2 linked regions of the Saccharothrix violaceirubra genome follow. Each later gene encodes a partner of the first gene's protein in a complex. Links are inferred from orthologs where the notes say so. Each region holds a gene or a part of one and is shown on either strand. Other genes may lie near its edges.

What was found.
Region 2: the proteins of secY (region 1) and secA are in contact, whole or in part, in a crystal structure (PDB 3DIN), measured with the Thermotoga maritima proteins. The link is inferred for Saccharothrix violaceirubra from one-to-one orthologs. Residues at the interface, in WP_004081795.1 of Thermotoga maritima: Glu108, Gly109, Glu110, Glu111, Ala236, Glu237, Arg238, Arg239, Ile240, Thr241, Ile242, Gln243, Tyr244, Ala245, Arg246, Arg247, Val248, Thr249, Gly250, Arg251, Arg252, Val253, Tyr254, Gly256, Ala257, Ser258, Thr259, Tyr260, Leu261, Pro262; in WP_004082002.1 of Thermotoga maritima: Glu261, Ala262, Arg263, Lys300, Ala301, Arg302, Thr303, Ile304, Ile305, Leu323, Tyr324, Asp325, Pro326, Val329, Ser330, Tyr333, Ile336, Lys340, Phe345, Val349, Glu363, Phe364, Tyr374, Ser375, Gly376, Gly377, Glu393, Ile395, Thr482, Ser483.

What each region holds. Positions count from the first base shown.
Region 1 is NZ_JACHJS010000001.1:229,726-243,191, reverse strand. The notes cover bases 925-3,830. They hold secY (preprotein translocase subunit SecY), read right to left. Parts: upstream 3,080-3,830; coding sequence 1,769-3,079; downstream 925-1,768. Other genes in these bases: rplO (50S ribosomal protein L15), read right to left, coding at 3,623-3,830; F4559_RS01325 (adenylate kinase), read right to left, coding at 1,218-1,769; map (type I methionyl aminopeptidase), read right to left, coding at 925-1,164. Also shown: F4559_RS01335 (DUF1707 SHOCT-like domain-containing protein), read right to left, coding at 1-308; more of map, read right to left, coding at 391-924; more of rplO, read right to left, coding at 3,831-4,066; rpmD (50S ribosomal protein L30), read right to left, coding at 4,063-4,248; rpsE (30S ribosomal protein S5), read right to left, coding at 4,251-4,856; rplR (50S ribosomal protein L18), read right to left, coding at 4,892-5,290; rplF (50S ribosomal protein L6), read right to left, coding at 5,292-5,831; rpsH (30S ribosomal protein S8), read right to left, coding at 5,850-6,248; F4559_RS01285 (type Z 30S ribosomal protein S14), read right to left, coding at 6,369-6,554; rplE (50S ribosomal protein L5), read right to left, coding at 6,556-7,119; rplX (50S ribosomal protein L24), read right to left, coding at 7,119-7,433; rplN (50S ribosomal protein L14), read right to left, coding at 7,436-7,804; rpsQ (30S ribosomal protein S17), read right to left, coding at 7,891-8,175; rpmC (50S ribosomal protein L29), read right to left, coding at 8,172-8,417; rplP (50S ribosomal protein L16), read right to left, coding at 8,417-8,836; rpsC (30S ribosomal protein S3), read right to left, coding at 8,840-9,658; and 7 more genes. UniProt on the Escherichia coli protein: The central subunit of the protein translocation channel SecYEG. Consists of two halves formed by TMs 1-5 and 6-10.
Region 2 is NZ_JACHJS010000001.1:559,265-573,935, forward strand. The notes cover bases 7,285-10,673. They hold secA (preprotein translocase subunit SecA), read left to right. Parts: upstream 7,285-7,605; coding sequence 7,606-10,473; downstream 10,474-10,673. Outside these bases: F4559_RS02760 (dTMP kinase), read left to right, coding at 1-49; MtrAB system response regulator MtrA, read left to right, coding at 236-913; MtrAB system histidine kinase MtrB, read left to right, coding at 930-2,648; F4559_RS02775 (LpqB family beta-propeller domain-containing protein), read left to right, coding at 2,606-4,375; F4559_RS02780 (ComF family protein), read left to right, coding at 4,519-5,151; hpf (ribosome hibernation-promoting factor, HPF/YfiA family), read left to right, coding at 5,585-6,274; F4559_RS02795 (Rv3235 family protein), read right to left, coding at 10,723-11,067; F4559_RS02800 (HAD-IA family hydrolase), read left to right, coding at 11,125-11,529; F4559_RS02805 (TrmH family RNA methyltransferase), read right to left, coding at 11,526-12,269; F4559_RS02810 (phosphotransferase), read left to right, coding at 12,354-13,007; F4559_RS02815 (WS/DGAT/MGAT family O-acyltransferase), read left to right, coding at 13,018-14,388; F4559_RS02820 (DUF6912 family protein), read left to right, coding at 14,385-14,671. UniProt on the Escherichia coli protein: Required for protein export, interacts with the SecYEG preprotein conducting channel.

The sequences.
Region 1 (13,466 bases):
GCGCTGACGCTCAGCCACACGGTGGTCAGGGCCCGCAACGCCCGCTGTCCGCCGCTCTTGCGCGCCGGGACCGGCGGCGGGGGGACCAGCGGCACGACGGGCATGGCCCGCGTGGCGTCCTCGGGCAGGTCGGCGACGAGCACCAGCAGGTCCCCGCGGGTCTTGGCGTTCCACGCGCTCACCACCCGGGCGTCGAACTCGGCCAGGTCGAGGCTGCCGTCGGTGTGCGCGGTGTGCAGGCGGCGCACGACCACCTCGCGCTCGGCGTCTGAAACCCTGATGTCCTCGGGGCGCACAGGCTGGCTCACGCGCTCATCGTCCCGTCGCCGGACGTCGTCGACCATGGGGCCAACCCCCGCAAATCCCCGGGTGACGACATCAGGGTCGCCCCTACTCCTCGGGCGCGGTGAGCACCCACGGACCGTCGTCGGTGATGGCGACGCTGTGCTCCCAGTGCGCCGCGCGCGACCCGTCCTCGGTGATCACGGTCCAGCCGTCGTCGAGTTCGACGGTGCGCTCGGTGCCCAGGGTCAGCATCGGCTCGATGGCGATGGCCATGCCGACCTTGAGCCGGGGCCCCTTGCCGGGCTTGCCCCGGTTGGGCAGGAACGGGTCCATGTGCATCTTCGAACCGATGCCGTGGCCGCCGTAGCCGTCGACGATGCCGTAGGTGACGCCGTGCTCACGGCCGACGCGCACGGTCTCGTTGCCGATGGCGAAGGAGATGTCGCTCAGGCGCCCGCCGGGCACGGCCGCGGCGATGCCCGCGAGCATCGACAGCCTGGTGGCCTCGGACAGTCTGCGCTCGGCCTCGGTGACCTGGCCGATCTCGACCGTCACGGCCGAGTCGCCGTGCCAGCCGTCGAGGATGGCACCGCAGTCGATCGAGATCAGGTCGCCCTCGGCGAGGACCTGGGTACGACTGGGGATGCCGTGGACCACCTGTTCGTTCACGCTGGCGCAGATGCTCGCCGGGAACCCGTGGTAGCCCTTGAACGACGGGATGGCGCCCGCCTCGCGGATGGTGGTCTCGGCCAGCTCGTCCAGTTCGGCCGTGCTGACCCCGACCTTGGCGTGCCCGACGAGGGCCGCCAACGTACGCGCCACGACCAGTCCCGAGGCGCGCATCGCCTCGAGCTGGCCGCGGCTCTTGATCTCGATCATGCGGTCGCGACCGCCCGGCAACGCGCGGCGCAGGACATCGAAGAGTCCACCGGTCACTTCGGGCCGCGAAGCGCGGCCAGCGCGCGTTCGCTGATCTCGTCGATCCCACCCACCGCGTCGACGGTGACCAGGATGCCGGAGTAGTGGTCCAGCAGCGGCGCGGTCTCCGTGCGGTAGACCTCCTGCCGGTGCCGGATCACGTCCTCCTTGTCGTCGGTGCGCCCGCGGGCGAGCAGCCGCTCGACGACGAGTTCCTCGTCGATGCGGAACTCCACGACGGCGTCGAGCTTGTGGCCGCCGGAGGCCAGGATCTCGTCGAGGACACCCGCCTGGGCCACGTTGCGCGGGAAGCCGTCGAGCAGGAAGCCGGCGGCGGCGTCGGGCTCGGCGAGCCGGGCGCGCACCATCTCGTTGGTCACCTCGTCGGGGACGAGACGACCGGAGTCGAGGTACTGCTGCACCTCCCGGCCGAGGTCCGTCTGCTCGCCGATGTGCGCGCGGAAGAGGTCCCCGGTGGAGATGTGCGGCACGCCGAGCTTGCTCTTGAGCAGTCCGGCCTGGGTGCCCTTGCCCGCTCCGGGCGGGCCGACGAGAACGAGTCGCACTAGCGGAGGAACCCTTCGTAATTGCGCTGCATGAGCTGGCTTTCGATCTGCTTCACGGTGTCGAGTCCGACACCGACCATGATCAGCACCGCGGTACCGCCGAACGGGAAGTTCTGGTTCTGGCCCTGACCGGTCAGGTCGAGGAACAGGTTCGGCAGGATGGCGACGATGCCCAGGTAGAGCGAGCCAGGCAGCGTGATCCGCCCCAGGACGAAGCGGAGGTATTCGGCGGTGGGCCGGCCGGGGCGGATACCCGGGATGAACCCACCGAACTTCTTCATCTCGTCGGCACGCTCGTCCGGGTTGAACGTGATGCCCACGTAGAAGTAGGTGAAGAAGACGATCAGCAGGAAGTACAGCCCCATGTGCACGGGGTTGGACTGGCTGACCAGGTACGTCTGCACGAACGTCTGCCACCAGCCCGGCGCCGACCCGTCGTTCGAGGCGGTCAACCGGGAGATCAGGTCCGGCAGGTACAGCAGCGACGAGGCGAAGATGACCGGGATGACACCGGCCTGGTTCACCTTCAGCGGCAGGTAGGTCGACGTGCCGCCGTACATCCGGCGGCCGATCATGCGCTTCGCGTACTGCACCGGGATCCGGCGCTGGGCCTGCTCGACGTAGATGACGCTGGCAATGATCAGCAGCGCCGCCACGAGGACCAGGAAGAAGGTGAGACCGCCGCGGCTGAGGATGATCTGGCCCTCGGCCGGGATGCGGGCGGCGATGCCGGTGAAGATCAGCAACGACATGCCGTTGCCGATGCCCTTCTCGGTGATGATCTCACCGAGCCACATGATCACGCTGGTGCCCGCGGTCATCGTCACGACCAGCACGCACAGCGAGAAGATGCTCTCGTCCGGGATGACCGGCACCTGGCAGTCCTGGAACAGCTGGTCGCGCACGGCCAGGGCGATGATGCCCGTGGACTGGAGCACGGCCAGCGCGATCGTCAGGTACCGGGTGTACTGCGTGAGCTTGCCCTGGCCCGCCTGGCCTTCCTTCTTCAACTGCTCGAACCGCGGGATGACGACGGTGAGCAGCTGGATGATGATGCTGGCGGTGATGTAGGGCATGATGCCCAGCGCGAAGATCGACAAGTTGAGCAGCGCGCCGCCGCTGAACAGGTTGATCAGGGAGTAGATCCCCTGCTGGTCCACCTGCTCGACGCACTGTTTCACGTTCTTGAAGGAGACACCCGGCGCGGGCAGGGTCGCGCCCAACCGGTACACGACGACGATCCCCAACGTGAAGAGGATCTTCTTTCGTAGGTCCGGCGTCGCGAGAGCCGAGCGGAATGCGCCGAGCACGCGAACCTCCATCAGCGTTGCCGCCCATCGGGGTCGGCATCTCCTGCGGTACCGACCGTGTTGCCGGCACAGTCCTGCTGGTTGCCGTCGGGCTGTCGCCGACGAGCGGCGGACGTGGCGATAGCCGCGACCGACCCGGACGACATCCGGGTTCAGCCCGCGACTTTAACAGCCACCGGGCCGATCGCCGTAGCCAGTCGGCGTTCACACTTCGCACTTGATCGGAACCTTCGGCCCGCAAGCCTCCGAATGGATCAAGTTCGACCGTACCCGGGCAGGTCGCGGGCGTACCGGGCCGGTACGCCCGAGCCCGCGCCGACCCCTGCCGGAGGGGCTCGTCAATACCGCCGGAAAGGCGGTGACGAGCATTTCCGGTGCTCGCCCGACACCCTGATCCACCGACGCCATAGCGACCCCGAGAACACCCGCGGGTGACGCCGGTACGGGTGACCGACGTATTTGCGCCGTGAGCGAACGAGACCGGGGTCGGTAATGCGAACGGCCCCCGGGAGTCCCGGGGGCCGTTCACGGTTCATGCGGCGTTCAGAGCACCGTGGTGGTGCCGCTCGCCGCCGTGATCTTCTCGACCGCGGAGCGCGAGAACTTGTGCGCCACGACGTCGAGCTTGACGCCGTCGAGGTCGCCGTCGCCCAGCACCTTCACCAGCTCGTTCTTGCGCACGAGGCCGGCGTCCACCAGCGCGTCCACGTCGACCCGGCCACCCTCCGGGAACACCCGGGCGATGTCGGAGACGTTGACGACCTGGTACTCGGTGCGGAACGGGTTGCGGAAGCCCTTGAGCTTCGGCAGCCGCATGTGCAGCGGCATCTGGCCACCCTCGAAGCGCGGCGAGACGTTCTTGCGCGCCCCGGTGCCCTTCGTACCGCGACCGGCGGTCTTGCCCTTCGAGCCCTCACCGCGGCCGACGCGGATCTTGGCCCGCTTGGCGCCCGGAGCCGGACGAAGGTCGTGGATCTTGATGGTCACGACTGGACCTCCTCGACGACCACCAGGTGACGCACGGTGTGGATCAAACCGCGCACCTGCGGCGAGTCCTCGCGGACCACCGACTGGCGGATCTTGCGCAACCCGAGGGTCCGGAGGGACTCACGGTGGTTGTGCTTGGTACCGATGCTGCTGCGGACCTGGGTCACCTTGAGCTGGGCCATGGTCACACCGCCCCTGCGCGGGCGCGCAGCATGCCGGCCGGGGCGACGTCCTCCAGCGGCAGACCGCGACGGGCCGCCACCTCCTCGGGACGCTGGAGACCCTTCAGGGCCTCCACGGTGGCGTGCACGATGTTGATCGCGTTGTCCGAGCCGAGCGACTTGGACAGCACGTCGTGGACACCGGCGCACTCCAGCACCGCGCGGACCGCGCCACCGGCGATGACACCGGTACCGGCCGAAGCCGGACGCAGCAGCACGACACCGGCCGCCTTCTCGCCCTGGACCGGGTGAGGGATCGTGCCCGCGATGCGGGGGACGCGGAAGAAGTTCTTCTTCGCCTCCTCCACACCCTTGGCGATCGCCGCCGGCACTTCCTTGGCCTTGCCGTAGCCGACACCGACCATGCCGTCGCCGTCGCCGACGACGACCAGCGCGGTGAAGCTGAAGCGACGACCACCCTTGACGACCTTGGAGACGCGGTTGATCGCAACCACGCGCTCCAGGTGCGGGGTCTTCTCCTGGGCCGCGCCGCCGCGGCCGCCGTCACGACGGTCGCGACGCTCTCCGCGCTCGCCCCCGCCGCCTTCGCGACGCGTGCGTCCTGGCATCAGGCGTCCCTCTCAATTCCAGTGATGATCATTTGTCAGAACTCCAGCCCGGCCTCGCGGGCCGCGTCCGCCAGAGCCGCGATCCGACCGTGGTAGGCGTTGCCGCCGCGGTCGAACACGACCTTGCTGATCCCGGCGTCCTTGGCACGGGCGGCGGCGAGCTGACCGACCTTGGCGGCCTTCGCCTTCTTGTCGCCGTCCACCGCACGGACGTCCGCCTCGACCGAGGAGGCGGCGGCCAGGGTGTGGCCCGCCAGGTCGTCGATGATCTGCACGGTGATGTGCTTCGACGACCGGTGCACGACCAGACGCGGGCGTGCCGGCGTACCGCTGACCTTCTTGCGGAGCCGGAAGTGACGGCGGGTCTTGGCGATGCGTCGGGTGGTCGAGATGTCCGTGCCCACCGGCTTGCGCTTCGTTGCGGTCTCGCTCATGTCACTTACCCGTCTTTCCGACCTTGCGGCGGATCTTCTCGCCCGCGTAACGCACGCCCTTGCCCTTGTACGGGTCGGGCTTGCGCAGCTTGCGGATGTTCGCGGCGATCTCGCCGACGAGCTGCTTGTCGATGCCGGAGACCGAGAACCGGGTCGGGGTCTCCACCGCGAAGGTGATGCCCTCCGGGGCCTCGACCTTCACCGGGTGGCTGTAACCCAGCGCGAATTCCAGGTCGGAACCCTTCAGCGCGACGCGGTAGCCGACGCCGTGGATTTCCATCTTCTTCTCGTAGCCCTGGGTCACGCCGACGACCATGTTCTGCACCAGGGTGCGCGACAGGCCGTGCAGCGAGCGGCTGCGACGCTCGTCGTTCGGGCGCTTGACCTCGAGCGTGCCGTCCTCGGCCCGCTCCAGGAAGATCGGCTCGGCGATGGTCAGCTCCAAGGTGCCCTTCGGACCCTTGATGCTCACCTCCTGGCCCTCGATCTTGACGTCGACCCCGGAGGGGACGGTGATCGGCAGCTTTCCGATGCGCGACATGCTGTTGTCCCCCTTCCGTTACCAGACGTAGGCGAGGACTTCGCCGCCCACGCCCTGCTTGTTCGCCTGACGGTCGGTCAGCAGACCGCCGGAGGTCGAGATGATCGCGACGCCAAGACCGCCGAGAACCTTCGGCAGGTTGGTCGACTTCGCGTAAACGCGCAGACCGGGCTTGGACACCCGGCGCAGACCCGCGATGCTGCGCTCACGGTTCGGGCCGTACTTCAGCTCGATCACGAGCTGCTTGGCGACGTCGCCGTCCTCGTCGCGGTAGCTCGCGATGTAGCCCTCGCGCTTGAGGATCTCGGCGATGTTCGCCTTCAGCTTCGAGTGCGGCATCACGACCTTGTCGTGGTACGCCGAATTCGCGTTGCGCAGACGGGTGAGCATGTCTGCGATCGGGTCGGTCATCGTCATGGTGACCTGGTCAACCTTTCTCGCTGCGGTTCGCCGGCCAGGGTCCGAGTCCGGAGCGGACTGGTCGTGGCGGGGCCTACAGCGAAGTGGATTTCGAAAAAACCTGCCGCCGAGCCGGACTTACCAGCTGGACTTGCTCACGCCGGGCAGCTCGCCCCGGTGGGCCATCTCGCGGAGGCAGATCCGGCACAGGCCGAACTTGCGGAACACCGAGTGCGGTCGGCCGCAGCGCTGGCACCGGGTGTAGCCCCGCACCTTGAACTTCGGCTTGGCCGCGGCCTTGTTGATCAGAGCCTTCTTGGCCATCTCAGTTCTCCCGGAAGGGGAAGCCCAGGTGCTTGAGCAGCGCCCGGCCCTCCTCGTCGTTGGTGGCGGTGGTGACGACCGTGATGTCCATGCCGCGCGGGCGGTCGATGGCGTCCGGGTCGATCTCGTGGAACATCGACTGCTCGTTCAGACCGAACGTGTAGTTGCCGTTGCCGTCGAACTGCTTGCCCGACAGGCCGCGGAAGTCGCGGATACGGGGCAGTGCGATGTTCAGCAGCCGGTCCAGGAACTCCCACATGCGGTCGCCGCGCAGCGTCACGCGCGCACCGATCGGCATGCCCTCGCGGAGCTTGAACTGCGCGATGGACTTGCGGGCCTTGCGGACCTCGGGACGCTGGCCGGTGATGATCGAGAGGTCCCGGACGGCGCCTTCGATCAGCTTGCCGTCACGGGCGGCGTCGCCGACGCCCATGTTGACGACGACCTTCACGACGCCGGGGATCTGCATCACGTTCGCGTACTCGAACTGCTTGCGCAGCTCGGCCACGATCTCCTCGCGGTAGCGGGTCTTGAGCCGCGGGGTGGTCTTCTCTGCGGTGGTCATCAGATGTCCTTCCCGTTACGACGGGAAATGCGGACCCGCTTGCCCTCGTCGTTCGTCCGGTAGCCCACGCGGGACGGCTTGCCGTCGGAGTCGACCACCATCACGTTCGACACGTGGATGGGCGCTTCCTGGGTCACGATGCCGCCCGACTGTGCGCCGCGCTGGGTCTGCGTGATCCGGGTGTGCTTCTTGATCCGGTTGACGCCCTCGACCAGGACCCGGTTCTGCGTCGGGTAGGCCTGGATGACCTTGCCCCGGGCGCCCTTGTCCTTGCCGGCGATGACGACGACCGTGTCGCCCTTCTTCACCTTCATGGTCAGAGCACCTCCGGCGCCAACGAGATGATCTTCATGAACTTCTTGTCGCGCAGCTCGCGGCCGACCGGGCCGAAGATGCGGGTGCCACGCGGCTCGTTGTCGTTCTTGATGAGCACGGCGGCGTTCTCGTCGAACCGGATGTAAGAGCCGTCGGGACGGCGCTTCTCCTTGACGGTGCGGACGACGACCGCCTTGACGACGTCACCCTTCTTCACACCGGCGCCGGGGATGGCCTGCTTCACCGTGGCGACGATGATGTCCCCGATGCCCGCGTAGCGGCGGCCGGAGCCGCCGAGAACACGGATGCAAAGGATTTCCTTCGCACCGGTGTTGTCGGCGACGCGGAGCCGCGACTCCTGCTGGATCACTTACCTACTCCTGACCATTCCTGGCCCGCCGGATTTCCGACCCGACGGGCTCGGTCTGTCTACTGTGCCCGAATCCCCGGAGGGACTTACTTGGCCTTCTCGAGGATCTCGACGAGCCGCCAGCGCTTGGTGGCGGACAGCGGCCGGGTCTCCATCAGCAGCACGCGGTCGCCGATGCCGGCGGCGTTCTGCTCGTCGTGCGCCTTCACCTTGGTGGTGGAGCGCATGACCTTGGAGTACCGGCGGTGCTTCTTGCGGTCCTCGACCGCGACCACGATCGTCTTGTCCATCTTGTCGGACACGACGAGGCCCTCGCGGACCTTGCGCTCGCCGCGGACCTCGGTCGTCGTCACTTCGTTGTTCTCGCTCATGCCGCACCCTCACCAGTGGAACCGTCCGGGGAAGCGGAGAGACCCAGCTCCCGTTCCCGCATCACGGTGTAGATCCGGGCGATCTCGTGCCGGACCGTGCGCAGGCGACGGTTGTTGTCGAGCTGACCGGTGGCCATCTGGAAGCGGAGGTTGAAGAGCTCCTCCTTCGCTTCCCGCAGACGCAGCACCAGCTCCTCTTCGGTCAGCTCGCGCAGCTCGGAAGCGGCGGTACCCGCTGCCATCAGAAATCACCACCCTCACGCGTAACGATGCGGCACTTCATCGGGAGCTTGTGGATCGCGCGACGAAGCGCCTCGCGGGCCACAGCCTCGTTCGGGAAGCTCATCTCGAAGAGCACCCGACCCGGCTTGACGTTGGCCACCCACCACTCCGGCGAACCCTTACCGGAACCCATGCGGGTCTCGGCGGGCTTCTTGGTGAGCGGGCGGTCCGGGAAGATGTTGATCCAGACCTTGCCACCACGGCGGATGTGCCGCGTGATGGCGATACGGGCGGACTCGATCTGCCGGTTGGTCACGTAGGCCGGCTCCAGCGCCTGGATGCCGAACTCGCCGAACGTGACACGCGTACCGCCCTTGGCAGCACCGGACCGACCGGGGTGGTGCTGCTTGCGGTGCTTGAGCCTGCGCGGGATCAGCAAGACTCAGCCCTCCGTCTTCTCTGCTGCCGGAGCGTCCGCCTGCGCGTCGGCGGCGGCGCGGCCGGCCTCGGTGCTGGTGGCGGTGGTGCCGCTGGCGCCCGAACGACGCGCCCGGTTCGGGCGGTCGCCGCGGTCACGACGCGGCGCGCGGTCGGCGGCCGGGGCCGCGTCACGCTCGCGCTTGGCGCTGAGGCCACCGACGATGTCGCCCTTGTAGATCCACACCTTCACGCCGATGCGGCCGAAGGTGGTGCGGGCCTCGAAGAAGCCGTAGTCGATGTCCGCGCGCAGCGTGTGCAGCGGGACCCGACCGTCGCGGTAGTGCTCGGAGCGGGACATCTCGGCGCCGCCGAGACGGCCGCCGCACTGCACGCGGATGCCCTTGACCTGCGGCGAGCGCATGGCCGACTGGATCGCCTTGCGCATCGCGCGGCGGAACGCCACGCGGTTGGACAGCTGCTCGGCGACGCCCTGCGCCACGAGCTGCGCGTCCGACTCCGGGCTCTTCACCTCGAGGATGTTGAGCTGGACCTGCTTCTTGGTGAGCTTCTCCAGCTCGCCGCGGATGCGGTCCGCCTCGGCGCCGCGGCGACCGATGACGATGCCCGGCCGGGCGGTGTGGATGTCGACGCGGACCCGGTCACGGGTGCGCTCGATCTCCACCTTGGAGATGCCGGCACGCTCCATGCCGCGCGAGAGCAGCTTGCGGATCTTGACGTCCTCGGCCACGTACTCGGCGTACTGCTTGTCGGCGTACCAGCGGGACTTCCAGTCGGTGGTGATCCCCAGCCGGAAGCCGTGCGGGTTGATCTTCTGACCCACTACCGAGCACTCCCCTTCGCGCTGGTCTTCTTGGGACGGCTCTCCACCTCGACGGTGATGTGGCTCGTCCGCTTGCGGATCCGGTAGGCGCGGCCCTGGGCGCGCGGGCGGAACCGCTTGAGGGTCGGACCCTCGTCCACGTAGACCTTCGACACCCACAGGGTGTCGGGGTCCAGGGACAGGTTGTTCTCGGCGTTGGCCACGGCGCTCGCGAGCACCTTGCGGACCGGCTCGCTTGCCGCCTGCGGAGCGAACTGGAGCACGGCCAGGGCCTCGCTGGCGCTACGACCCCTGATGAGCTCGACGACGCGGCGCACCTTCATCGGCGTGTCGCGGACGTAGCGAGCCCGAGCCACGGCGCGCGGGAACTCCTGCGCGGTGGCGTCGTTACGGGCGTTCATCGCTGCTTCCCCTTGCTCTTCCTCTAGTTCGTCGCCTAGCGGCGGCGCGACTTCCGGTCGTCCTTGATGTGGCCCTTGAAGGTGCGCGTCGGCGCGAACTCGCCGAGCTTGTGCCCGACCATCGACTCCGTCACGAACACCGGCACGTGCTTGCGGCCGTCGTGCACCGCGATCGTGTGGCCCAACATGTCGGGGATGATCGTCGACCGGCGGGACCAGGTCTTGATGACGGTCTTCTTGCCCGACTCGTTGAGGACGTCCACCTTCTTGAGCAGGTGGTCGTCCACGAAGGGGCCCTTCTTAAGGCTGCGTGGCATCCTTCACTCCCTCCCTGCTCAGCGCTTCTTGCCGGTGCGACGACGCCGGACGATGAGCCTGTCGCTTGCCTTGCGGCGGCGGGTACGGCCTTCGGGCTTACCGGCCGGGTTCACCGGGTGGCGACCACCGGAGGTCTTGCCCTCACCACCACCGTGCGGGTGGTCGACCGGGTTCATGGCGACACCACGCACCGTGGGCTTCTTGCCCTTCCAGCGCATGCGGCCGGCCTTGCCCCAGTTGATGTTCTGGTGCTCCGCGTTGCCGACCTCGCCGACCGTGGCGCGGCAGCGCACGTCCACGTTGCGGACCTCGCCCGAAGGCATCCGCAGCTGGGCGTACGGGCCGTCCTTGGCGACGAGCTGGACGCTCGCACCGGCCGACCGGGCGATCTTGGCGCCGCCACCGGGGCGCAGCTCGATCGCGTGCACGACCGTGCCGACCGGGATGTTGCGCAGCGGCAGGTTGTTGCCCGGCTTGATGTCGGCCTTGGGGCCGTTCTCCACGACGTCGCCCTGCTGGAGCTTCGCCGGGGCGATGATGTAGCGCTTCTCGCCGTCGACGTAGTGCAGCAGCGCGATGCGCGCGGTCCGGTTGGGGTCGTACTCGATGTGCGCGACCTTGGCCGGGATGCCGTCCTTGTCGGTGCGGCGGAAGTCGATCAGACGGTAGGCCCGCTTGTGGCCGCCGCCCTTGTGCCGCGTCGTGATCTTGCCCGACGCGTTGCGGCCACCGCGGCCGTGCAGCGGACGGATCAGCGACTTCTCCGGCGTCGACCGAGTGATCTCGGCGAAGTCGGAGACGCTCGCACCGCGACGACCCGGGGTCGTCGGCTTGTACTTGCGAATGCCCATCTCTACGCAGTCCTCGTCGTCATCAGGCGGCCGGGCCGCCGAAGATCTCGATCGGCTTGCTCTCGGCGGACAGCGTCACGATGGCGCGCTTGGTGTCCTTGCGCTTGCCGTAGCCCGTCTTGGTCCGCTTGCGCTTGCCCTGACGGTTGATCGTGTTGACGCTGACGACCTTGACGCCGAAGACCTTCTCCACGGCAATCTTGATCTGGGTCTTGTTCGAGCCGGGAGCCACCACGAAGGTGTACTTGTTCTCCTCGAGCAGCCCGTAGGACTTCTCGGAGATGACCGGCGCGAGCAGGATGTCCCGGTGGTCGGGGATCACTTGTCGTCCTCCACTTCGGACGAACCGGCGACCGCCTCGGCCGAGCCCTTGCCCTGCTGGGCCTTGCTCGCGAGGAACACGTCCAGAGCGTCCTTCGTGAACACCACGTCGTCGTTGACGAGCACGTCGTAGGTGTTCAGCTGACCCGGCGTGATCAGGTGCACGTGCGGGAGGTTGCGCAGGCTGACCCACGACGCCTCTTCGCTCTCCAGCAGCACGACCAGCACCCGGCGAGCCTCGGTGACCGAGTCCAGGATCTTGCGGGCGGTCTTCGTCGACGGGGTGGCGTCACCCGCGAGAAACTCGCTCACGACGTGGACCTGGCCGGCACGCGCCCGGTCGGAGAGGGCGCCACGCAGGGCGGCGGCCTTCATCTTCTTGGGGGTGCGCTGGCTGTAGTCGCGCGGCACGGGGCCGTGCACGACGCCACCGCCGGCGAACTGCGGCGCACGGGTCGAGCCCTGGCGGGCGCGGCCGGTGCCCTTCTGGCGGTACGGCTTCTTACCGCCACCGGACACCTCGCCGCGGGTCTTCACCTTGTGCGTGCCCTGGCGCGCGGCGGCCTGCTGGGCCACGACGACCTGGTGCAGCAGCGCGATGTTCGCCTTGGCGTCGAAGATGGCGGAGGGCAGCTCGACGGAACCGTCGCTCTTGCCGTCCGGGGTGCGGATCTCGACCGACGTCATGATCAGGCACCACCCTTCGCAGCGGTCTTGATGAACACGGTGCCGCCCTTGGGACCGGGCACCGCGCCCTTGATGAGCAGCAGGCCGGACTCGACGTCGACCTTGTGCACCTTGAGGTTCTGGGTGGTCACGCGCGCGTGGCCCATGCGGCCCGCCATGCGCAGACCCTTGAACACGCGGCCGGGCGTGGCGCAGCCGCCGATGGAACCCGGCGAGCGGTGCTTGCGCTGGGTGCCGTGGCTCGAGCCGAGACCGGCGAAGCCGTGGCGCTTCATGACACCCGCGGTGCCCTTGCCCTTGGAGGTGCCGACGATGTCGACAACCGCGCCGGCCTCGAACACCTCTGCGGTGATCTCCTGGCCGACCTGGTACTCGGAGGCGTCCGTGGTGCGCAGCTCCGCCAGGTGTCGACGGGGCGTGACGCCCGCCTTGGCGAAGTGGCCCGCGACGGGCTTGTTGACCTTGCGCGGGTCGATCGCGCCGAAGGCCAACTGGACTGCCGAGTAGCCGTCGTTCTCCTGGGTCCGAATCTGGGTGACCACGTTCGGCTCGGCCTTGACGACGGTCACCGGGACGATCCGGTTGTTCTCGTCGAAGACCTGCGTCATGCCGAGCTTGGTGCCCAGGAGGCCCTTGACCTGCCTGTCAGACATGGTTCTCGTTACTCTCCGCCCCAAATGGGATCAACACTGCCGCGTCCACGCTTACTGGATGTTGACGTCGACGCTCGCCGGCAGGTCGATGCGCATGAGCGCGTCCACCGTCTTCGGCGTCGGGTCGAGGATGTCGATCAGGCGCTTGTGCGTGCGCATCTCGAAGTGCTCGCGCGAGTCCTTGTACTTGTGCGGCGAGCGGATGACGCAGTACACGTTCTTCTCAGTGGGCAGCGGCACAGGCCCGACGACCCGAGCGCCGGTGCGCGTCACGGTCTCGACGATCTTGCGCGCGGACGCGTCGATCGCCTCGTGGTCGTAGGCCTTGAGCCGGATGCGGATCTTCTGTCCCGCCATGATGGCTTGCCGTTCCTCTGCTTCTAGTACCGCTGCGGCGCGGGCACCTTTCACGAGGTCACGGGACCTCCGGCGCGCTCCGCCCCCTATTCAGGACTGACACCTGCGCGGTGTCACGGTGCCCGGTCCACGCGGTCGGGCGTGTCGCGCCCTCTGCTCAGACCGGTCCCACTGATGAAACCTGTGGGATTGTCGTACTGATAACCCCGCTCGTGACGGG
Region 2 (14,671 bases), 330 kb from region 1 along the record:
CGAAGCGCTCCAGGTGGACGACCTCGTCCAAGAACACTTCGCTGTTTAGCGGATTTACGTAACGAAACGTGACCGTTGATCCGATGATTCGCTGAACGAACCGCGCGCGACGAGGCGAGGTGGGCTCGTGGATCGGCGACCGAGACTGATCACAGACCGGACGCATGTGACGACCAGCGGCGATGAGCCCTGGGCGGTGCGTGGGCGTCCGGCCGGCAATGGGACGATATCGCCTATGAAGGCACGCGTGCTCGTCGTGGACGACGACCCCGCCCTGGCGGAAATGCTGACGATCGTGCTGCGGGGCGAGGGTTTCGACACCGCGGTCGTCGCCGACGGCGCACGCGCGTTGCCCGCGCTGCGCGAGCTCAAGCCCGACCTGGTGCTGCTCGACCTGATGCTGCCCGGCATGAACGGCATCGACGTGTGCAAGGCCATCCGGTCCGAGTCCGGCGTCCCGATCGTGATGCTCACCGCGAAGAGCGACACGGTCGACGTCGTCCTGGGCCTGGAGTCCGGCGCCGACGACTACGTCGTCAAGCCGTTCAAGCCGAAGGAACTGGTCGCCCGCATCCGGGCGCGGCTGCGGCGCACCGAGGCCGAGCCCGCCGAGGTGCTCCAGATCGGCGACCTCACCATCGACGTGCCCGGCCACGAGGTGCTGCGCGAAGGCCGGCCCATCCAGCTCACCCCGCTGGAGTTCGACCTGCTCGTGGCGCTGGCCCGCAAGCCGCGCCAGGTCTTCACCCGCGAGGTCCTGCTGGAGCAGGTCTGGGGCTACCGGCACGCCGCCGACACGCGCCTGGTCAACGTCCACGTGCAGCGCCTGCGGTCCAAGGTCGAGCGCGACCCCGAGCACCCCGAGGTCGTGCTGACCGTCCGGGGTGTCGGGTACAAGGCCGGCCCTCCGTGATCGGAGCCCTCCCGGCATGACCCCGCGCCTGCTCGAACCCGCGGCGCGGCAGGCACGCCGGATCGCCGAGTCGGGACGGCGCCGCGCCGCGCGGTTCGGCGAGCTGTGGCGGCGGTCGTTGCAGGTGCGGGTCGTCGTGAGCACGCTCGCCCTGTCGTCGGCCGTCGTGTTCGTGCTGGGCATGGTCCTCCAGGTCCAGATCACCGGCCGGCTGCTGGACACCAAGATCACGGCCGCGATCAGGCAGGCCGAGGTCAGCGCGGCGGCGATCCAGCCGGACCTGTCCGGGCTCAACCCCGGCCCGGACAACGTGCGCAGCCGGTTCACCAGCGCGTTGAACAAGATCAGTTCGGCGGCCGGGACCGACACCACGATCTCCGGCGCGGGCGCGTTCGAACCCGTGCTCTACGACCCGGTCGGGCGCGGCTCGGACGGCCAGCCGATCGCGGTCGGCGCGTGGCGCGACGTGCCCGACGGGCTCGTGCGCATGCTGGAGGCGGGCGGCGCCGGCTACCAGATCACCACGGTCGAGCACGACGGCGTGCCCACGACGCTGCTGGTCGTCGGCAAGCCGGTGAACAGCTCGGCCCGCCCCATGCACCTGTACCTGCTCTTCCCGCTCGCGGGCGAGCGGGCGACCGCCGAGGTCGTGCAGTCCACGCTGGTCGTGGGCGGACTCGTGCTGCTCGGACTGCTGGCCGTGATCGCCAACCTGGTCACGCGGCAGGTCGTGCGCCCGGTCCGGCAGGCCGCCGAGATCGCCGAGCGGTTCGCCGACGGCAGCCTGGACGAGCGCATGCCCGTGATCGGCGAGGACGACGTGGCACGGTTGGCCGAGTCGTACAACGAGATGGCCGCGAGCATCCAACGCCAGTTCCACCAGCTCGAGGAGTTCGGCCAGCTCCAGCGCCGGTTCACCTCGGACGTGTCGCACGAGCTGCGCACGCCGTTGACCACCGTGCGGATGGCCGCGGACGTGCTGCACGCCTCGCGCGAGCAGTTCCCGGCGGGCCTGGCCCGCTCGACCGAGCTGCTCGTGGACGAGCTGGACCGGTTCGAGTCGCTGCTCGGCGACCTGCTGGAGATCAGCCGGCTGGACGCGGGCGTCGAGGAGCTGGCGGCCGAACTGGTCGACGTCCGCGTGCTCGCCCGGCGCGCGCACGACGCCGTGCGGGCCATCGCCGACAGCAGCGGGACCAAGCTCGTCCTGGACATGCCCGACCACGAGGTCACCGCCGAGGTCGACGCCCGGCGGGTCGAGCGCATCCTGCGCAACCTGCTGGCCAACGCCATCGACCACGGCGAGGGGCTGCCGGTCGGGCTGACCCTGCGCGCCGACGGCGACGCGCTGGCGGTCGCCGTCCGCGACCACGGCGTCGGCCTGCGCCCCGGCGAGGCCGAGCTGGTGTTCAACCGGTTCTGGCGGGCCGACCCGTCCCGCAACCGGCGCACCGGCGGCACGGGCCTGGGCCTGTCGATCAGCCTGGAGGACGCGCGGCTGCACGGCGGCTGGCTGGAGGCGTGGGGCGAACGCGGGCACGGTGCCGTCTTCCGGCTGACCCTGCCCGTGCGGCGAGGGCACGAGATCGTCGAGAGCCCGTTGCCGCTGGAACCCCCGGACCTGCCGCCGCCCGTCGCCGTGCCGGAACCGGAACCCGTCGAAGAGGTCGAGCTGACCGAGGAGGAGATCACGTGGCAGCCCGCGCAACCCGTGACCGCCGATCCGGAGGGGTGATCGCGCTCCTGCTCGCGCTCCTGTCCGCGAGCGGCTGCGCCGCGATCCCGACCAGCACCTCGCCGATCCCGGTGAACCCGTCGGCGGGCCCGGCCACGGCCGCGGCCGTGCCGGAGCCGTCCGCCGAACTGGATCCGTTGAGCCTGGTCCGCGGGTTTGTGAACGCCTCCGCGAGCCCCGAGGGCGACTACGCCGCGGCCAAGGCGTACCTGACCCCGGACGCGGCGAAGACGTGGGACACCAAGAGCCCGCCGACGATCGTCGAGTCCACGTTCAACACCGTGCCCGGCCAGTCCGAGGATCAGCCCGCCGACGGCAAGCGGCGCGAAGTGCTGTTGCAGGGCAAGAACTTCGGGCGGCTGGAGGCCGACAACTCGTTCGCCCAGCAGATCGGCGATTTCGACATCCCGGTCGAGGTGCAGCAGGACGACAAGGGGCAGTGGCGGATCTCGAAGCCGCCGTCCGGCGTATACATGCCGTTGAGCGGCTTCAACCAGAACTACCGGCGCGTGACGCTGTTCTTCTACACGCCCGACTTCGGCGTGCTCGTGCCCGATCCGCGGTACGTGGTCGTGCCCCCGTCCACGTCGATCCCGTTGCGCGTGGTGGAACTGCTGCTCAAGGGGCCGGCGTCGGCGATGCGCGGCGCGTTGGCGACGGCCGTGCCCAACGGTGCCGTGCAGCGCAAGGACGCGCAGGAAGCCGACGACGGCGCGTTGGAAGTCGACCTGACCCGCGTCGGCGACCTGACCGCGCAGGTGCGCAAGCAGATCGTGGCGCAGGTGGTGAAATCGCTGGCCGGCGTGACGTCGAGCCGGGTCCGGGTGCTGGTCGAGGGCGCGCAGATCTCGCCGGAGCAGAACGAGTGGCGGCCCGCGGACATCCAGAGCGGCGACGCCCTGATCACGCCCGACGCCGGGCAGAGCGGACTGCTCGTCGGCGGCGGGCAGGTCCGCCAGCTGGGCAACGGCGCCCAGGTCAAGGGACCGGCCGGCGCCGGGGACTACCGGGCGGTCAGCGCGGCACAGTCGTTGGACGGCACGGAGTTGGCCGTGGTCGGCCGGCTCGACGACGGCTCGGTGCGCCTGCGCGTGGGGCTGACCGAGGGCGACCTGGCCGCGGTCGACCTGCCCGCGAACACCATGACGCGGCCGACGTGGCTCTACAGCGGACGGGTCGGCGAGCCGGCCACCGAGGTGTGGACCGTGGTGAACGGGGCCAACGTCGTCCGCGTGAACAAGGGCGACGGCGGGTGGAAGGCGAACGCCGTGAACGCCTCCGACGTGGCGTTCCTCGGCGACATCACCGAGTTGCGGCTGTCCCGGGACGGGACGCGGGTCGTGGCCGTGGTGGGCGGGAAGCTCGTGCTGGCGGCCGTGGTCCGGGGGCAGGACTCGTCGGTGGCGTTGCGCGCCCCCCGGTTGTTGCAGGTGGGCGTGCTGGGGGCGGCCGTACAGTCGGCGGACTGGCTGGCGCAGGACGTCGTCGTGGCCGGCACGTCGATCAACGCCTACCCGATCGCCAAGGTGAACATCGACGGGTTGCGGATCGAGCGCTTCAACACGTCGAACCTGACCGCGCCGGTCACCTCGGTGGCCGCCGCGCCGGGGCGCAACGTGGTGGCCGTGGACCAGAGCGGGATCTGGAGCGCGGGCGACATCGGCGACGTGTGGCGCGCGGGCACGATCACCACCGCGCTTCCCTCGTCCGTCTTCTACCCCGGCTGACGCGCGAGTCGTGCGTCCGGACACCGCGAGTCGTGCGTTCGGGCACCGCGAAATGTGCATTCCGGTACTTCACCCGATCGTGAATCTTCACCCGCCCCGCCGAAGCCCCCGAATTGTCGGACCCCCTGAGCACAGTGGGGTCCATGGTCCTGACATTGCTGTTCCCGATCCGCTGCGCGGGGTGCGGAGCCGAGGGTGTGCGTTCCTGTGCGCGTTGTCTGGGTGCTTTCGGGCCGCCGCGTCGGGTGCCTTTCCCGGGGTCGCCGGTATTCACGCTCGCCGACTACGCCGGCGCCGCGCGTGAACTCGTCCTCGCCTTGAAGGAACGGGGTCGGCGTGATCTCGCGGCGGTGTTCGGCGCGTTGATCGCCGCCGCGCTGCCGGTACTTCCCGGCATGTTCCCGGACGAGTCCGGGAACCGGTGGCTGGTGCCCGCGCCATCACGCCGTGCCGCGATCCGACGCCGGGGCGGTTCCCACTTGGTGGGAGTGGCGAGGGCTTCCGGCGCGCGGGTCGCGCCCGCGCTGGCGTACGCACGCGGCGTGCGGGATTCGGTCGGCCTCGACGCGTCCGCGCGCCGGGCCAACCTGGGTGGTCGGGTGCGGCTCGTGCCGGCCGGTCTGCCGCCGCCCGGCACGTCCGTGGTGTTGCTGGACGACGTGGTCACGACGGGTGCGACGGCCGCCGCGTGCACTTCGATGTTGCTATCGGCGGGGTTGCGGGTATCCGCCGTCATGACGTTGACCGCCGTGCGCCGCGGCGACACGCCCGGGTGACCGGATGCGGGAACCACGAGCAGTGCTCGACCGTTGGCCTGACATGACGCCCATGCCAAGGCCGTTCGGTCTCGCGGGTGCCGCGCCACAGGGGCGAGCGCCGGTGCGTCGAACGGGTGAGCGCGCGGTCGCGGGCCGATCGTGGCCGTCCGCGTGGCGTCGGCGTGGAACCCGTTGCTTCGTCGCTCTCAGTCATCGCCGGAAAAACTTGGACTTCCCCCGCGTCGGGGGCTGTCGCGGCGGCGAATACCGGGCTAACGTGCACCGCTATCAGCGTTCCCGGCACGCGGGGAGGAGGCGAACAGCCCATGACCCTGGCTCCGGTTGAGTGCTGAGGGGAGACTCTCGGCGACGCTGACGCGAAAGACGATCGCGAAACCGGTGCCGCAGCCATCCCAAGCCACAGCTCGCCGCAACGCGAGGGAGGTCGTGTATGGACATCGTCGTAAAGGGCCGTAACGTCGAGGTGCCCGATCACTACCGGGTGCACGTCGCCGAGAAACTGGCCAGGCTCGAACGTTACGACCGCAAGGTCATCCGCTTCGACGTGGAACTCTTCCACGAACCGAACCGCCGCCAGGCGAAGAACTGCCAGCGCGTCGAGATCACCGGCAAGGGCCGGGGTCCGGTGATCCGGGCGGAGGCGTGCGCGGGCGACTTCTACGCGGCGCTCGACGCCGCGGTCGCGAAGATCGAGAACCGCCTCCGCCGCGCCCACGACCGTCGTCGTGTGCACCACAGCCGGCGCGGTCTGACGTCGGTCGCCGAGGCGACCAGCGGACTCGGCGGGATGCCGTCCTCCCCGGCCGACCGCGACGGCGAAGTACAGCGCGCCTGGCAGGGCCACACCGCCGTGCTCGAAGCCGCCGAGCCGGAGGCCGCCTACGGCAGCTTGGCCGAGGTGCCCGCGCAGCAGCGCTGGGAGGACGTCGAGGACAACCTGCCCGGCCAGGTCGTGCGCGAGAAGGAGCACACGGCCAAGCCGATGACCGTCGACCAGGCCCTCTACGAGATGGAACTGGTCGGCCACGACTTCTACCTGTTCGCGGACGCCGACTGCGGACGCCCGAGCGTCGTCTACCGCCGAAAGGGCTTCGACTACGGCGTGATCAGGCTCGCCTGACCACCGGCCCGCCGCCGCAGCCGGCGGGCACCCAAAGCAAACGGGACCATCCGACCAACCCGACCGACGACCCCCGGCGCCCCACGCCGGGGGTCGCTCCCATGCCACCAGCCCGCCTGAGCCTCGCCGCACCCGCACCTCCCGGCTCCCGATGCCGCCGCGCCCGTGTCCTCGCCGCCACCGGATGCCACCGGTCCGCCGCTGCCTCCGGTCCACCCGATGTCCCCGGTCGGAAGCTCCGGCGCACCGGTGCTTTCCGGCTCCCGAGGTCGTCGGTCTACCGTGCCGTTCCGCTGCCAGGGCCGCTGCCTCCGGTCAACGCGTTCCCATCACCGCCGGGCTCATGATGTCGCCGGTCTGTCCGTGAGCCGGGTTGCCCGCGCCGCCGCCGGTCCGCCTGATGTCTCCTTCCGCACGGCTCCCGGCGGACTCTTGCCAAGGTGGGGTGATCCGGCACGACTCCGATCGCTCGCGCGCCAAGGTGGGACGCCCGGACGGGCGTCAGCGAATCCCCGACTCGGTCATCCGTCAAACGTTCGCAGCCTCGCGCCGCCTCGGTCCGCGCTGCCCTGACCCGCGCTGCCAACGCGCACCGGTGCCGAACCCGGGTGCCGAAAGCCGCGGCACCCTCTGCCCAGTGCGGTGTTCCGCTCGCCGGACCACCCCCGAGGCACTCACCCATCCCGGCGTTCTTGCCCCTGGCCGGACGCCTCGCACCCGCACCCGAGTTCGCGTCCCGCCCGACCCGCACTCCTGGCCGGCCACCTTCGGCTTCGGTGGTTCACGGCCGTTCGATCGCCATGGTCGTCGAACCATCCCGTCGGCATCGCCCACCCATGTGAGGCCCGCGCCCGTCGATGCCGGGGCGGTCGAGCACTGCGGAAACACGGCCGGCGGTACCCGTCGTCCGACCGCGCAATTCAGGGTGTCCGAGTGGAGGACTCGCGTGTCGACCTGGGCCGCGACCACCCGAACAAGGTGCCCGAGTGCATATTTCGCGGTGTCCGAACGCATAACTCGCGGGTGTCGAAGGACAAACCCTCCTGGGTGGCCGGCCCGGCGGCGGGTGACCGCTGGAAAGGGCGATTCGGGCGACGGCCCCCTTGAACAGGCGGCGGCCGACCGCTGCGGGGACCCGTCCGAACAGCGAAGAGTCGATCAAGGAAGTCGACCGTTACGGGACGTCCCGCACCCCTTCCTACCTGTGTCTGTGCACACACCTTCGCGTCTTGCCTACGATGGCAGATGGACAAGGCTTGTCACACGTGTGACCAGCCGTTGGAAGGCGCCCTCACAGGCGCGTGGCGATCAGGTGATGAGGTCGACCCAAGATGGTGCTGTCCCGACTGCTCCGCGCCGGCGAGGGCAAGATGCTCAAGCGCCTGCGCAACATCGCAGCGCACATCAACCACCTCGAAGACGAGGTCGTCGACCTCTCCGACACGGAGCTGCGGGCCAAAACCGAGGAGTTCAAGAAGCGCTACGCCGAGGGCGAGTCGCTGGACGAACTCCTCCCCGAGGCGTTCGCCGTCGTCCGTGAAGGCGCCAAGCGCACCCTCGGCCAGCGGCCGTTCGACGTCCAGCTCATGGGCGGCGCGGCACTGCACCTCGGCCAGATCGCCGAGATGCGCACCGGTGAGGGCAAGACGCTGACGTCGGTCCTCCCGACCTACCTCAACGCGATCGCCGGCCAGGGCGTCCACGTCATCACGACCAACGACTACCTCGCCAAGCGCGACGCCGAGTGGATGGGCCGCATCCACCGCTTCCTGGGCCTGACCGTGGGCGCGATCCTCTCCGAGATGACGCCGGAGCAGCGCCGGGTCGCCTACCAGGCCGACATCACCTACGGCACGAACAACGAGTTCGGCTTCGACTACCTGCGCGACAACATGGCGTGGAGCCTCGACGAGTGCGTCCAGCGCGGCCACTTCTTCGGCCTGGTCGACGAGGTCGACTCCATCCTGATCGACGAGGCCCGGACGCCGCTGATCATCTCCGGCCCGGCCGACCAGTCCAGCCGCTGGTACCTCGAGTTCGCCCGGATGGCGCCGCGCCTGAAGAAGGACACCCACTACGAGGTCGACGAGCGCAAGCGCACCGTCGGCGTGACGGAGGCGGGCGTCGCCTACATCGAGGACCAGCTCGGCATCGACAACCTGTACGAGGCGGCCAACACCCCGCTCGTCGGCTACCTGAACAACGCCCTCAAGGCCAAGGAGCTGTTCACCCGCGACAAGGACTACATCGTCCGCAACGGCGAGGTGATGATCGTCGACGAGTTCACCGGCCGCGTGCTCGCCGGCCGGCGCTACAACGAGGGCATGCACCAGGCCATCGAGGCCAAGGAGGGGGTGGAGATCAAGGCCGAGAACCAGACGCTCGCCACGATCACCCTCCAGAACTACTTCCGCCTCTACAAGAAGCTCGGCGGCATGACCGGTACCGCCGAGACCGAGGCCGCGGAGTTCCACCAGACCTACAAGCTCGGCGTGGTCCCCATCCCGACCAACCGGCCGATGCAGCGCAAGGACGAGTCCGACCTGGTCTACAAGACCGAGGAGGCGAAGTTCGACGCCGTCGCCGAGGACATCGCCGAACGCCACGAGAAGGGCCAGCCGGTCCTGATCGGCACGACCAGCGTCGAGCGCTCCGAGTACCTGTCGAAACTGCTGGTCCGCAAGGGCATCCCGCACGAGGTCCTCAACGCCAAGCACCACGACCGCGAGGCGTTGATCATCGCGAAGGCGGGCCGCAAGGGCGCCGTCACGGTCGCCACGAACATGGCCGGCCGCGGTACCGACATCGTGCTGGGCGGCAACCCGGACATCATCGCCGACCACGAACTGCGCGAGCGCGGCCTCGACCCGGTGGAGTCGCCGGAGGAGTACGAGCAGGCGTGGTCGAAGGTCATCGAGGACATCACCGCCGAGGTCAAGGCCGAGGCGGAAGAGGTCCGCGAGGCCGGCGGCCTGTACGTGCTGGGCACCGAACGCCACGAGTCGCGCCGGATCGACAACCAGCTCCGCGGTCGTTCCGGCCGTCAGGGCGACCCGGGCGAGTCGCGGTTCTACCTGTCGCTCAAGGACGAGCTGATGCGCCGCTTCAACGCGGCCATGGTCGAGACCGTGATGACGCGGCTCAAGGTGCCGGACGAGGTGCCGATCGAGCACAAGATGGTCACCCGGGCCATCCGCAGCGCGCAGACCCAGGTCGAGCAGCAGAACTTCGAGATCCGCAAGAACGTCCTCAAGTACGACGAGGTCATGAACGAGCAGCGCAAGGTGATCTACGCCGAGCGCCACCGCGTGCTCGACGGCGAGGACCTGCGCGAGCAGGTCGAGCACATGATCACCAGCGTGGTCTCCGACTACGTCGACGGCGCGACCGCCGACGGCTACGCCGAGGACTGGGACTTCGACAAGCTGTGGACGGCGCTCAAGACGCTGTACCCGGTGTCGTTGGACTACGAGGCGCTGCTGGAGTCGGACGACGACGTCACCAAGGAGTTCCTGAAGGAGAAGCTCCAGGAAGATGCGATGAACGCGTACGCGGCGCGGGAGGCCGACATCGACGGCCGTGTCGGGCCCGGTGCGATCCGCGAGCTGGAGCGGCGGGTGCTGCTGTCCGTGCTGGACCGCAAGTGGCGCGAGCACCTCTACGAGATGGACTACCTCAAGGAGGGCATCGGCCTGCGGGCGATGGCCCAGCGCGACCCGTTGATCGAGTACCAGCGCGAGGGCTTCGAGATGTTCAACGCGATGCTGGACGCGTTGCGCGAGGAGACCGTCGGGTTCCTGTTCAACCTCCAGGTCGAGGCCGCCGAGCCGGAGCCGGCTCCCGAGCCGCCGGTCCAGGTGTCGATCGCGAACGGCGCGGGGCCGTTGACCGGCAGCCGGGCGCGGGCTCGGGCGGCTGCGGCCGCCCAGCAGGAGGAACGTGGTCGTGATCAGGCTCCGGCCGGGCCTGCCATGGCCCAGTTGGAGGGCAACGCCATTCCGCCGGCTCTGCGCGGGAAGGGGTTGGGGAACCAGGGCGGGCAGCAGCGGCTGAGCTACTCCGGGCCTTCGGAGAGCGGGGACGCGGAGACGTCGTCGGACAAGCCTGCCGGTGGGCAGGGTGGCCAGGGCGGTACGCGGAAGGAGCGGCGGGCGCAGGCTCGTGCGCAGGCCAAGGGGAATCGCAAGCCTCGCGGGTGATCTTCTCGATCTTCCGGGGCGGGTCCGGTGTGGACCCGCCCCGTTGTGTCGGTGCACTCGCCAACGCGCGAGTTATACGTTCAGACACCGCGAGTTGTGCGTTCAGGCACCGTGAAATGTGCACCCAGGCACCCTGCGGTGTGTGTTCCGGCATCGCTGTCGGGCCGCGCCCGTCTCCGCTGGGAGACGGGCGCGGGGGTCTGGTGTTGCGGCGGTCGTGGGGTGGGCGATTTTGTCCTTCTTGTCTGGTCAGGGGAGTAGGCGGAAGCGGGTGCAGATCCAGCCTGTCGGGGTCAGTTCCGCGCGTAGGAGCATGGCGCGTAGGCGGCCGTTGTCGACGACTGTGCCGGTTGCCTCGCAGATCGTGGGTGACACGGGGCGCAGGTGTACGCGCGTCGCGCGGATCGGGCCGGTGTCGAGGTTTTCCCGGATGGTGTCCCGCGCGGTGCGGGTGGTGTGGTCCGCCAGCCGGGTCAGGGGGCGGTGGCCGGAGAGGACTTCGACCATGATCTTCACCAGGGCCTGTGCGCCCGCGACGTGATCGTGGTCCGGTGTGGTCCACGTGTCGGGCAGTGGGCGGATTCGCGGTGGCATGCTGAACCGAGGGCGGTGGGCGGCCGGTGCGGACGAAGATCACCCGATGGAGGAACGGTGCGTGGACTGGTACTGGACTTCGGCGGGGTGCTCACCGACCACGGTGACGATGTCGACGTGGCCGAGCCGCCCCTGTTGACCGCGTCACGTGTCGCGCACAAGCACGGCATCCGCACGGCGATCCTGTCGAACGCCGACGGGTTGTGGGCTCCGCCTGCCAGTTGGCACGACGTGTTCGACACGGTCGTCACCTCGGGCGAGGTCGGTATCGCCAAGCCCGATCGGCGCATCTACTCGTTGGTCGCCGGGCGGTTGGGGCTCGAACTGGGCGAGTGCGTGTTCGTCGACGACGTCCCGATGAACGTGTGGGCCGCCGTCGACGCGGGCATGGTCGGTGTCCACCACCGGCGGGTGCGTGACACGCTCGCCGAGCTGGAAGTGCTGCTCGACCTGGAGTTCTAGCCCTTCCGCCGGACCACCTCGAAGCAGAGCACGGCTGCCGCGCTCGCCACGTTCAGCGACTCCACGCCGGCCGCCATCGGGATCGACAGCCACCCGGTCACGTGGGCGCGTACCTCGTCGGAGATGCCGGACGTCTCGCCGCCGAGCACGTAAGCGGCCCGTTCGGGCAGGTCGGCGGTGTGCACGGTGTCCGACGAGCGGGCGTCCAACGCGAACAGGGGGTACCCGGCGGCACGCAGTTCCGCCGCCGCCTCGCCCGCCGTGGCGCACCGGATCACGGGCGCGCGGAACGCCACCCCGGCCGACGCCTTCACCACGAGCGGGTCCAGCGACGCCACGCCACGCCTGGGCACGACGATCCCGTCGAAGCCGGCGGCGGTGGCCGTGCGCAGGATCATGCCCACGTTCGCGGGCGTCGTGATGCCGTCGAGCAGCAGCACGCCGCGTGGCCGGTCGCGCAGTGCGTGTGCCAGCGGGCGCATGCGGGGCGCGATCACGTCGGCGAGCACGCCCTGGTCCTGCTTGCCGTTGCCGGCGAGGACCTTCACGCGCTGCGCGGTCGCCCGCACCACGGGCACGCCCCGGCGGGCCGCCGCGTCCAGGATCTCCCGGGCCGCCTGACCCCGGGCGACGTCGGCGAGCATCACCTTGTCGACCTCCAGCGCGGGGTCGTCGAGGGCTTCCAGCACGGGCTTGCGGCCGTACACGGTGACGAAGCGGTCCTTCGGGGAGACGTCCACGCGCAGATGTTCCCACCCCCGAAATCGGCGGAATCGCACCCGTTCGGGTCTTGTGCCCAGCGTCATATGCATGATGATCGTCACATGACCTTGCGCGACGTGGCGCAGCCGATCGCCCGCGGCCGGGAGTCGGACGTGTTCCTGCGTCCCGACGGGCTCCTGGTCAAGCGTGCCCGCACGGGCCGTGACCTGGTGCCCGAGGCCGAGCTGATGCGGCACCTGCACGCGCACGGCATCCCGGTGCCCCGCGTGCACGACGCCTCCGAGCGCGACCTGGTCATGGAGTACGTCCCCGGCCCGCGCATGTCGCAGGAGGTCGACGCCCGGCCGTGGCGTGCCGCCGCCCTCGGTCGGCAGCTCGCGGACCTGCACCGACGCCTCGACACCGCGCCCGTGCCGGACTTCCTGCCCGGCTCCGGCGCCCTGCTGCACCTGGACCTGCACCCCGGCAACGTGGTGCTCGGGCCGGACGGTCCCGTCGTGGTCGACTGGGCCAGCGCGGCACGCGGCGACCGGATGGTCGACGTGGCGCTGAGCTGGCTGGCGATCGCGGTGACGGAGCTGCGCGCGTTCAAGCGGGTCGTGCGCGGACGGCTCGTCCAGGCGTTCCTGGCCGGTGTCGACGACACGGTCCGGCACGCGATGCCCGAGGCCGCCGAGATCCGGCTGTCCCGGTACCGGCGCGACGCCGCGGAGGTGGCGGCCGTGAACAGGCTGGTGGCCGGCTGCGCGGGCTAGCCTGGTGGCCATGCCCGACCGCCTGTCCGCGTTGGACGCCTCGTTCCTGTACCTGGAGGATTCCACGACGCCGATGCACGTCGGCGGGGTCGCGGTGTTCCGCCGGCCGCGTTCGGGCTTCGACTACGACCGGCTCGTCCACCTGATCGAACGCCGCCTGTCGTTCGTGCCCCGCTACCGGCGCAAGGTCGTGCACGTGCCGGGTCGGTTGGCCCGGCCGGTGTGGGTGGACGACCAGGACTTCGACGTGACCTACCACGTACGGCGGTCCGCGTTGCCCAAGCCGGGCACCGACCGGCAGTTGCACGACCTGGTCGCGCGGCTGATGTCCCGCCCGCTCGACCACGCCCGCCCGCTGTGGGAGGTCTACCTGGTCGAGGGCCTGGCCCGGAACCGGACGGCCGTGATCACCAAGACCCACCAGGCGATGGTCGACGGTCTCGCCGCGCCCGAGATCGGGCAGGTGATGCTGGACGTGTCGCCCACGCCGCGCGAACCGGCCGAGTCGCTGTGGATGCCCGAGCCCGCGCCCAGTCCCGCGCAGCTCGTCGTCGACGCGCTGGCCGAGGTCGTGCAGCGGCCCGGCGAACTCGTGGAGAACGTGCGGTCGGCGACGCTGGACACGGTCGCGACCGTGCGGAAGGTCGGCAACGCCGTGGGCGGGCTCGCCTCGGCCGTGTGGTCGGCGGCCACGCCCGCGCCGGGCAGCCCGCTCAACGTGCGCATCTCGCCGCAGCGCCGGTTCGCCGTGGCGCGCACGCGCCTGGACGACTTCCGCGCGATCCGGGGCGCGCACGGCGGCAGCGTGAACGACGGCGTGCTCGCCGTGCTGTCAGGTGCCCTGCGCGACTGGCTGCTGTCACGCGGCGAGGTCGTCGGGTCGCGCACCACGATCCGGGCCATGGCGCCGATGTCGGTGCGCGGCGACGAGGTGGCGGCGTACCTGGTGGACCTGCCCGTCGGCGAGCCCAACCCGGTCGTGCGGCTGCACCACGTGAGCCACGCGATGCGCGCGCACCGGGAGTCCGGGCAGTCGGTGGCCGCGCAGACCCTGGTGCGGTTCTCCGGGTTCGCGCCGCCGACGTTGCACGCGTTGGGCGCGCGTGCCGCGAGTTCGTTCTCCAAGCGCCTGTTCAACGTCGTGGTGACGAACGTCCCGGGGCCGCAGGTGCCGCTGTACGCGGCGGGGGCGAGAATGATCGAGATGTTCCCGGTGGTGCCGTTGGCGAAGAACCAGGCGCTGTCGATCGGGGTCACGTCCTACGACGGCGACGTGTACTTCGGGCTGAACGCGGACCGGGACGCCATGCCGGACGTCGACGTCCTGGCCGCCATGGTCGAGGAGTCGGTGGAGGAACTGATGGGAACGGTGTCGTCATGAGGGTCTACCTCCCCGCGACCGTCGCGCTGCTGCGCGACCTGGTCGACCGGAACGAGTTCGCCCCCGTGGGCGGAACGGGATTCGCCCTCACGCCCGCGTTGCGCGAGTCGTACGCGACCGGCGACACGGAGGAGCTGGAGTACTCGGCGATGCTGGACGCGGCGCGTGCCTCGTTGCGGCTGATCGCGGCCGAGGACAAGCCGTTCTACCGGCGGGTGGTGGTGTCGGTGGACGTGGACGCGACCGTGCGCCCGGACCTGGACTTCTCCGTGGTGAAGGTGTC